DNA from 2 places in the Zoogloea oryzae genome. Region 2 is predicted to be linked to the other one. Evidence: predicted binding sites of a transcription regulator. Region 2 holds the regulator's gene; the other holds the start of a gene.
What was found. Region 2 encodes FNR, which switches genes on or off when oxygen is low (the NO sensors DNR and NnrR bind a similar motif). Its sites were predicted from a motif close to TTGANCTAGNTCAA; they were not measured.

Region 1 (4,811 bases), on a different contig from region 2:
TTGATCGTCGTAAATAACATCGGGTATGATGAATGGCTTAATTCATTGCTGGTGTTATTTATATATGTTTTGCTTGCGTAACTTGCTGGTTTTTCTGGCTGCCAGCCTGATTTCGGTTGTCGCTCTTGCTGATCCGCTGTCTCAAACCAAGCACCAGCGGATCATGGGGCTGGCGGCCGAGCAAGGTCAGAACTCGGTGACGGTGGTCAGCATTGAGGAGGCCAATAATGCGCTCGCCACGATGCTGATGGTTGGCGCCCTCAATTCCGGCGTTCCCTCGGGGAATTCCGGTGTCGTGCGGCAGTTCTTTGAGGGCAAATTTAAGGTGAAGGTCTTGGGGGTTGTCGGCGACGATGACGCCCTGACTGCAGCAACAGTTGCCCGGGCGTTGGAGGACGTCAAGGGTAAGGCTGTGTCCGACGTGTCTTTGCTCGTGGTGCTGGACGATGAGGCGCAGCGCAGTCGTCTTGCAGACCTGGCTGCAGCCGCAGGCGTTCGACTCGTGCTCGCGCCGCTGCAGCGTTAGTGCTCGCGATGCCGCCTGCCGTCACCGCCCAAACGTCGCCCGCACCACTTCCAGCAGCGCGTCGGCCACGTCGGCGTCGTCGGTGAGGCTTTCCACCAGCGCCGAGCGGCAGGCTTCGATGGGGTCGAGGCCGACCTTCACCAGCTTGGCGGCGTAGACCAGCAGGCGGGTGGACACGACTTCTTCCAGATCCACATCTTTCAGGCTGCGCAGGCGGGCGGCGATGGAGACGAGCTGCTTCGCCAGCATCGGGTCGCAGGCGGCTTCGCCCAGCAGGATGGATTCCTCCCGCGCCGCGCTGGGAAACTCGAAGCGCAGGCTGATGAAGCGCTGGCGGGTGGAGGGCTTGAGGCCCTTCAGGAAATTCTGGTAGCCGGGGTTGTAGGACATCACCAGCATGAAGTTGTCGGGCGCGTGGAGCAGTTCGCCGGTGCGCTCGATGGGCAGCACGCGGCGATCGTCGGCCAGCGGGTGGATCACCACCGTGGTGTCGCGGCGGGCTTCGACCACTTCATCCAGATAGCAGATGCCGCCTTCGCGCACCGCGCGGGTGAGCGGGCCGTCGCACCACACCGTCTGGCCGTCGCCCAGCAGGTGGCGGCCGACCAGATCGGCGGCGGTGAGGTCGTCGTGGCAGGCCACGGTGTACAGCGGCAGCCCCAGCCGCGCCGCCATGTGGGCGACGAAGCGGGTCTTGCCCACGCCGGTGGGGCCCTTGATGATCAGCGGCAGGCGATTCTTCCAGGCCTGCTCGAAGACTTCCACTTCGTTGCCGGCGGCTTCATAGAACGGGATGTTGGTGGTCATCGGGGCATTCATGGGATGGCGATCCAGTAGGCGACGGCGATCAGCGTCGAGACGAGCAGCAGCCAGCCGAGCAGCAGGCCGCGCCAGAAGAATTTGACCCCGCGCAGGCCCATGAAGTCGAGCACCACGAGGCGGCCCTTGATGAAGCTGATGGTGAGCAGCGCGGCCATGGCGGCCGTTCCGGCGCCGCCGCGCTCGCCGATCTCGAAGGTGGCGACGGTGGCGGCGAGCAGCACGACCAGCACGATGTTGAGGTGTCTGGTGTTCATCGCAATCCCTCAGCGCATCACGTAGACGAGCGGAAACAGCACGATCCACACCAGATCGACCATGTGCCAGTAGGCCGCGCCGGTTTCGATGCCGTTCATGTTGTCCGGGCCGTAGTCGCCCTGGCGGGTCTTCCACCACAGGGCGGTGAGGATCACCAGCCCGAGGATGACGTGCATGAAGTGGAAGAAGGTGAGCGACAGGTAGAACATGTAGAAGGTGTTGGTGGACAGGTTGATCCCCGCGCCAAACTTCGCCGCGTATTCAAAGCCCTTCACCACCAGAAAGCCGCCGCCGCAGGCGATGCCGGCGACGAGCCAGCGGGCGCCGGTTTGCGAGCGGGCCCGCCCGACCGCCTCGACCGCCCGGGCCACACACCAGCTGCCGGTGATCAGCAGCACCGTGTTGAATGCGCCGGCCTGGCGGTCGAGCGTCTCCTGCATGGTGTTGAAGAGTTCGACGTTGTGGGCGCGCCCGAAGGCATAGGCCGCAAAGAAGACCCCGAAGGCGAGCAGCTCGGCGAGGATGAAGAACCAGATCGCCAGATCACCGGGCGGCGCGCTGGCCGGGTGGGGGGCTGGCTGGGGTGGTGCGGTGGTGTCCATGCCCGCGAGTATCGGCGGGCGGCGGGCGGCCAGCCTTGATCTGCACCAAGTGCCAGCCCGGACGGCGTCAGCGCATGCCGTCAGAGATGCGAAAGGTTTCCCGTCTAATATTACTTTAGATATAAGAACACGCTCCGGGAGGGAGTATGCGGATTCTGGTGGTGGATGACTCCCGAACCATCACGACGGTGTTTGGTGCGCGGCTCGTCGAGATCGGCCACGAGGTGGTCATCGCCGAGAACGGGCAGCTTGCCGTCGAGCGATTTCAGGCGTCGGCGCCCGATCTGGTGCTGATGGACATCGAGATGCCGGTGATGAACGGGTTCGAGGCCGCCAAGCAGATCCGCGCCGTCGAGGCCACCCAGGAATGGGCGTGGACGCCGATCATCTTCCTCACCGGCTCCGACACCCCGGAAAATCTCGTCATGGCCATCGAGGCCGGCGGCGACGACTTCATCCCCAAATCGGCCCCCGAGGGCGTGGTCCAGGCCAAGATGAAGGCCATGGCGCGCATCGCCGGGCTGCGGGCCGAACTCTCCCTCGCCAACCGCAAGCTTGAGGCCCAGGCCAGCCAGGATGGGCTGACCGGCCTGTTCAACCGCCGCTACATGGATCTGCGGCTCGACCACCAGTGGGGCGAGGCGATCCGCTGCGGTGCGCCCTTCGGGCTGCTGATGATGGACGTGGACAACTTCAAGCTGTTCAACGACCACTACGGCCACCTGGCGGGCGACGACTGCCTGCGGGCGATCGCCGCGACGCTGCAGAAGGTGGTCGAGGAGGTCAATGCCCGGCGCCTGGCCCACGATGCCTTCGTGGCGCGTTATGGCGGCGAGGAGTTCGCGATGATGCTGCCCCGCTGCACCCCCGAAGCGCTCGCCGAGATCGCCCGGGTCACGGTGGATGCGGTGTGCCGGCAGGGGATTGCCCATGCGCGCAATGCGGAGTGGGGCGTGAGCACGCTGTCGGTGGGCGGCGTTCACATGAGTCGCGCCGAAGGTGCCCTGGCGCAGCTGTTCCGGCGCGCCGACGCGAACCTCTACCGGGCCAAGCAGAACGGCCGCAACCGGGCCGAGCTGGGCTGATGCGACTCAGTAGATCAAGGGGATCAGCTTGCGGACGCGCCGCTGGTAGTCGGCGTAGGCCGGAAAGCGCTCCAGCAGCCAGACCTCCTCGCGTCGCGACTTGATGTCGAAGAACACCAGCAGCAGCGCGGCCCACAGCAGCGTGAGCCAGCCCTGGGCGATCAGCGCCCAGCCGAAGGTCGCCAGGATCAGCCCGGAGTAGATCGGATGGCGGACCCAGCCGTAGGGGCCGGTTTCCACCAGCCGGCAGTCGTCCCGGGGATGGGGCAGGGGCGTGAGGTTGCGGCCCAGGCGCAGCACGGCCGCGGCGCAGATCGTGACGCCGAGGGCCAGCAGCATCGCGCCGAGCGCCTGGCCGGGAAACGCCAGCATCCGCGGCCAGGCCGGAAGGCCCGGCAATGAAGACGGCCCGAAGGCGATCAGCGCGAAGATGCCGCCCTGGGCGACCACATACCATTCGCCGCGGGGGCCTTTCCACCAGGGCGTGCCGCGCTTCATGGCCGGCTCCCGGCTTGGGGCCGCGCCCCGGAAATCAGATCCGCCCGTCGGCGAATGCCGTGAGCCGTGTTGCCTTTCCGTGTGCCTGCCACCGCGTGTCATCCCCGTTCGACGGCCGGATGCCGTCGTCAGCCGCCATTCTAGGCCTCGGGGCGGCGCGGTGCAGGGTGGCGTTCAGCCCACCACGAAGCCCGGCACGTCGATGCGCACGGCGGGGCGGTCGAGCACCACCGCGACGTTGCTTGCGAAGCTCCGCGCCCATTCGCCGCCCTGGGCGAAGCGCTGCTCGCCGCCGTATTTGGCCACGTTGAGGATCACGTCGAGCATCAACACCTTGCCCACCGGGTTGCTCGGCGTGCATTCGAGCTCGTCGAACTCATCGTGGAGCCAGTCCTGGGCGCTGGCCTTGGTGAGATTGGCCACGTCGGCGGCGTGCACATGAAATTCGTATTCCCGGTCTGCCCGGAACACGACGGTGACGGTGTACATTCGGGTCTCCTCGTTATTTTTCCACCCTGATTGACGCATTTTTCGGTGGGCCGGCGGCAAGATCAAGTAACCGATTGTTATCATCCCCCGCTGGCCTGCATCCTTCCCTCCGCTTCCCCGTTCCGCCCATGACCGAATCCCCCTGGCGCGCCCTCGCCAACCGCCGCATGCTGATCTGCGTGCTTACCGGTTTCTCGTCGGGCCTGCCGCTGTACCTGCTGCTCAACCTGGTTCCGGCGTGGCTGAAGACCGAGGGGCTATCACTCAAGGCGATAGGTGCGTTCGCACTCATCCAGTTTCCATATACGTGGAAATTCGTCTGGTCGCCCTTCCTCGACCGCTTCGCGCTGCCGCTCCTCGGCCGCCGGCGGGGCTGGATGGCGCTGACGATGCTGCTCCTGCTGGCGGCGGTGGCGTGGCTCGGCACCCTGTCGCCCACTCATCAGCTCGGGCTGGTGATCGGCCTCACGGCGCTGATCGCCTTTCTGTCGGCCACCCTCGACATCGTCCTCGACGCCTATCGGCGCGAACTCC
Region 2 (4,811 bases):
CCCACCGTGCCGATGGCGCCCATCGCCGCGCCGGCCAGGGTGTAGCTGCCGATCCGGCCGAGGTTGTAGGCCAGGTGCAGCGGCCACTCGCGACGCTTCTGGCCGGGCATCTGGATCGTCTGCACGGTGAGCGCGCTGACGATGCCACCGCACATGGCCACGCAGTGGGTGCCGCCCAGCAGGCCGATCAGGAAGACTGCGAAGTAACCGGTTTCCGGCATGGTTTCAACCCTGCAAATGAAAAGCGCCCCGCGAGGTCACGGGGCGCATAGTTTAGTCCTGACGATCCGGAGCAACCAGACGGCGAATCAGATCACCTTGGAGTAGCGGGTCCGCTCCCGGTCGGAGCGCAGGTAACGGTCGAACACCATCGCGATGGCCCGCACCAGCATCCGGCCAGCGGGCAGCACGCTGATCCACTGGTCGTCGATCTTCAGGAGGCCGCCCTTCTCCATCTCGCGCAGGTCGGCGAGCTCGGCAGCGAAGTACTTCTTGAAGTCGATCAAGTGGGCGATCTCGATGGATTCGATGGACAGCTCGAAGTGGCACATGAGCGCCTGGATGATCGCCCGGCGCAGCAGGTCGTCCGGGGTTAACTCGATGCCGCGCAGCACCGGCAGGCGGCCGGTGTCGAGGATGTCGTAGTACTCGTCCAGCGTCTTCACGTTCTGGGCGTACGTCGGCCCGACCTTGCCGATGGCGGAGACGCCGAAGGCCAGCAGGTCGCACTCGGCGTAGGTCGAGTAGCCCTGGAAGTTGCGGTGCAGGCGGCCCTGGCGCTGGGCGGTGGTGAGCTCGTCGGTCGGCTTGGCGAAGTGGTCCATGCCGATGTAGACGTAGCCGGCCTCGGTGAGGCGGCGGATGGCCAGCTGCAGGATCTGCAGCTTGGTCTCGCCCGACGGCAGCTGCGCGTCGACGATGCGGCGCTGGGGCTTGAAGAGGCTCGGCAGGTGCGCGTAGTTGTAGATCGACAGGCGATCCGGCGACAGGGCCAGGATCTGCTCAAGGGTGCGGTTGAAGCTGATAACGTTCTGCTTGGGCAGGCCGTAGATCAGGTCGACACTCACCGACTTGAAGCCGTGGGCGCGGGCCGCGTCGATCACCAGCTTGGTTTCTTCCTCGCTCTGGACGCGATTGACGGCCTTTTGCACATCCGGGTTGAAATCCTGGATGCCGACGCTCATGCGGTTGAAGCCCAGCTCGGCCAGCAGCGCGACGGTGGCTTCATCGACCTTGCGGGGGTCGACCTCGATGGAGTACTCGCCGTCGGGCACCAGCGTGAAGTGCTTCTTCACGATGCCCATCAGCTGGCGCAGCTCGTCGTGGGACAGGAAGGTGGGCGTGCCGCCGCCCAGGTGAAGCTGCAGCACCTCCCGCGGGCCCTGCAGGCAGGCGACCTGAAGATCAACCTCCTTCTCGAGGTACTCCAGATACTTGGCCGAGCGCCCGTGATCCTTGGTGATGATTTTGTTGCAGGCGCAGTAGTAGCAGATCGTATTGCAGAACGGGATGTGGAAGTATAATGAGAGCGGTTTGCCAATCCCGCCGATCGACCTCTTGCCGAGCCAGTCGCACAGCGCGTCGGAGTTGAAGGCCTCGACGAAGCGGTCTGCGGTCGGATACGAAGTGTAACGCGGGCCATTCACATCAAACTTGCGAATGAGCTCGGGGTCGAAGATCAGATCTTTTTGAGTCGCGTTCATGGGCGTGCTTCTATTAATTCCGCGAAACGATCGCAGAATCATCCTGTAATCGTATTGATGTGGATCAAAGGGCTCCAAAGGTTGGTAAATCCTCTCAAGTCCAGGTGGTAAGCGTACAGATGAATTCTGCGATTCCAGCAACAATTATCGAGATCAAGACAGCTTGTTCCCAGTGTAATCTGCGCGAGCTGTGCCTGCCGTTCGGGCTCGACCCGCGGGAAATAAACCAGCTCGACGAGCTCGTCGGCAGCCGTCGCAAGATCAAGCGTCAGCAGCATCTCTACCGCTCCGGGGAGTCCTTCGAGGCGATCTACGCGATCCGCGCCGGCTCGTTCAAGACCGATGTCATTCTGGAGGACGGCCGCGATCAGGTCACCGGTTTCCAGATGACCGGCGAAGTCCTGGGGCTGGACGGCATCAGCACCGAACACCACTCGTGCAACGCCATCGCCCTCGAAGACAGCGAAGTGTGCGTGATCCCCTTCAGCCGCCTCGAAGAGCTGTCGCGTCAGGTCGAGAGCCTGCAGCACCAGTTCCACAAGATCATGAGCCGCGAGATCGTGCGCGACCACGGCGTGATGATGCTGCTCGGCTCCATGCGCGCCGAGGAACGCCTCGCCGCCTTCCTGCTCAACCTGTCCCAGCGCTTCACCGCGCGGGGTTTCTCGCCGTCCGAGTTCCATCTGCGCATGACCCGCGACGAGATCGGCTCCTACCTGGGCCTGAAGCTCGAAACCGTCTCCCGCGCCTTCTCGCGCTTCCAGGAAGAAGGCCTGGTGGCGGTCCAGCAGAAGCACATCCGCATCCTTGACACCCCGGGGCTCAAGCGGCTGCTGAACCACCACGCCATCTGATCAGACGAGCGCGAGCCAGCCCGCCGGGTTCTTGGTGAGCGCCACTGACACAATGTACGAAAACACGGCCGCCGCCGCGGCGAGCGCCACCACGCGCACGCCGAGCGGCCGCGTCGGTCGCAGGGCCACGACACCTAGGCCGATGTAGGCCAGCAGGCCCAGCACCTTGGCGGTCAGCCAGCCATCCACGAAGGGGTATTGCCCGGCCATCCACGCCAGAGCGATGGCGCTGGCGAGCAGACACGAGTCGATCACGTGAGGCAGGCGCCGGGTCAGCCGGGCCTTGAGCAGCGGCGATCCGGTGATCGACCACCAGCCGCGCAAAAGAAAACCCGCGCCGCTCAGCACGACGCAGGTGATGTGGAGATGCTTGATGAGCAGGTACATGTCGCCTCGGATGGGGTTACGCCTTGACGACATTTTCGGGCATCCGCCCTGCCCCGTCCTTGCGGGGCCTCAACTTCAGCCGCGCAGCACGCCCACTTCCAGCGCCGCGAACCAGTTGATGAAGCGCTGCACGTCGGCGCCCTGGTAGATCGAGCCGTGCTGGGGCACCAGCATGTCGATCTCCAGCCGCGAGACGCGCTCGCACCAGTCACGCTTGGCCCGGTCGGAGCCCATCCAGCGCTTGTGGAAGGCTTCCGCGTGGCGGATGTGGCGGGAGAAATCCTCCACGTACAGCCCGCCCTGGTCGGGCGGCAGCAGCGCCGCGCCGATGTCGCCGGAGAACAGGATCTTGGCCTTCGGGTCATACAGGTTGAAGTTGCCCGACGAGTGCAGATAATGGGCCGGCACGGCCTGCAGTTCGAGGCTGCCGAGCTTGATGGTCATGCCCGGATCGGGAATCGGCACGAAGGTGGTGTCCTCGCCGCCGAAGTGGGGCAGGAAGGACTGCCACAGCCAGCTGGTGTAGCACTTGAGATCCGGCTTGAACTCCAGCCACAGGGCCAGGGACGAGATGATGTCCGGGTCCTGGTGGGAGGCGAACAGGCCGGCCAGCTTGGTGGGGTCGCACTCTGCCGACAGGGCCGAGAAGACCGCCGGAAAGATCTCGATGCCGCCCGGGTCGCACAGCAGCGCCTCCTCGCCATCGACGATCACGTATTCGTTGGTGTCGATGATGTAGCCCGGCTTGGTCGCATCGCGCGCGATCGCCAGCCAGCGGTGGTCGTCTTCCTGGAAGATACAGTGAGCCTGCTTCATGGGTTCCTAGTCCTTTACGAGCCGTTCCTTGCCGAGCACTTCGAGGGATCGCTTGATCTGCGCGATCACCTCCGCGAAATCCGTCGAGACCTGCATCAGCGCCGGGCTGAACCCGCCGCCGTAAGCCGCCTCGATCTTGGCCGAGCGGGCCAGCACGCCGCCCAGTTCGACCAGTTGCTGGGTCTCCTCGACCGCCGCGCGCAGGCGCAGGTCGAGGGCGCGCAGCTTGACCTGCTGGGCCGACAGGCGCGCCATCCCGCGCTTGCGGGCCTCGCGCACGCCGGGCACCTCGCCGGCGAGGCGGATCGCCTCGGCGAGGATCCGCGAGTTGCGCTGCTGCTGGACGACGCCGGTGACGCTGCCCACCGAGCCGGAGGTCATGTCGCGCAGCGAGGCCATGTGTCGGGTGAGATCCTGGGCGAAGCGGCGCAGTTCGTTGGAGAGCACGCCGAAGCCCAGCGCGGCGTTGCCCGCGCGCTTGGCCAGGAAGATGGCGTTGAGGGCCATCAGGTTGATCCGGAAGGCCGTCGCGACGATGGCCTTGATTTCTTCGTTGACCCGCACGATGCCGGCAAGCTCGCCGGAGCGGTGGTTGGTCAGTTTGAGGTTTCGTTCGGGCGCATTCATTCGGGGCTCTCGGTGACGGACCGCATGGGTGGGACGCATCGATCGGAGCGGTCGCCGCCCTCGATCCCATCGGGATGAGCCGGCCGGCTGCCGCGGGGAGATTAACGGCGTGATGCCGTCAAGCTTGAGCCTCCCCGCAGCACCCTCAGGAAGCCGCCGGGCGCTTCGGCGGGAGCAGGAAATCCCGCGGCCGGGTGCGCAGGCGATGCCACAGACGGCGGCGCAGCTCGCGCAGGTCGGACTTGGGCAGATCGTAGGCGCGCACGGCGGTCATCAGCGACAGGGCGAAGCTCACCCCGAGGTTGAGCACGAACATCACCCCGACGCCGGCCACCGCCAGCGTGAGCAGCCCGGTGCCGACCCACTTCATCTCGAGGGACGACGTGGCAAGGCTGAGGATGCCGGAGTTGAGCGTCACGTGACG

Region 1: QQK25_RS07540 (cytochrome c oxidase subunit 3 family protein) is a predicted target of FNR. The motif match lies at 2,241-2,254, and genes of this name have one in related genera.

What each region holds. Positions count from the first base shown of each region.
Region 1 is NZ_BSPX01000017.1:16,203-21,013, reverse strand. Features, by position in the region: gene QQK25_RS07555 (hypothetical protein) at 83-526, shown strand; gene QQK25_RS07550 (CbbQ/NirQ/NorQ/GpvN family protein) at 548-1,345, opposite strand; gene QQK25_RS07545 (cytochrome C oxidase subunit IV family protein) at 1,342-1,602, opposite strand; gene QQK25_RS07540 (cytochrome c oxidase subunit 3 family protein) at 1,612-2,205, opposite strand; gene QQK25_RS07535 (diguanylate cyclase domain-containing protein) at 2,367-3,290, shown strand; gene QQK25_RS07530 (methyltransferase family protein) at 3,297-3,788, opposite strand; gene QQK25_RS07525 (hypothetical protein) at 3,963-4,277, opposite strand; gene QQK25_RS07520 (AmpG family muropeptide MFS transporter) at 4,406-4,811, shown strand, end outside.
Region 2 is NZ_BSPX01000105.1:2,353-7,163, forward strand. Features, by position in the region: gene QQK25_RS21025 (sulfite exporter TauE/SafE family protein) at 1-221, opposite strand, end outside; gene hemN (oxygen-independent coproporphyrinogen III oxidase) at 309-1,703, opposite strand; gene fnr (fumarate/nitrate reduction transcriptional regulator Fnr) at 1,823-2,557, shown strand; gene QQK25_RS21040 (SirB2 family protein) at 2,558-2,944, opposite strand; gene QQK25_RS21045 (oxygen-binding di-iron domain-containing protein) at 3,020-3,760, opposite strand; gene QQK25_RS21050 (methyl-accepting chemotaxis protein) at 3,767-4,387, opposite strand; gene QQK25_RS21055 (transporter-like protein) at 4,533-4,811, opposite strand, start outside.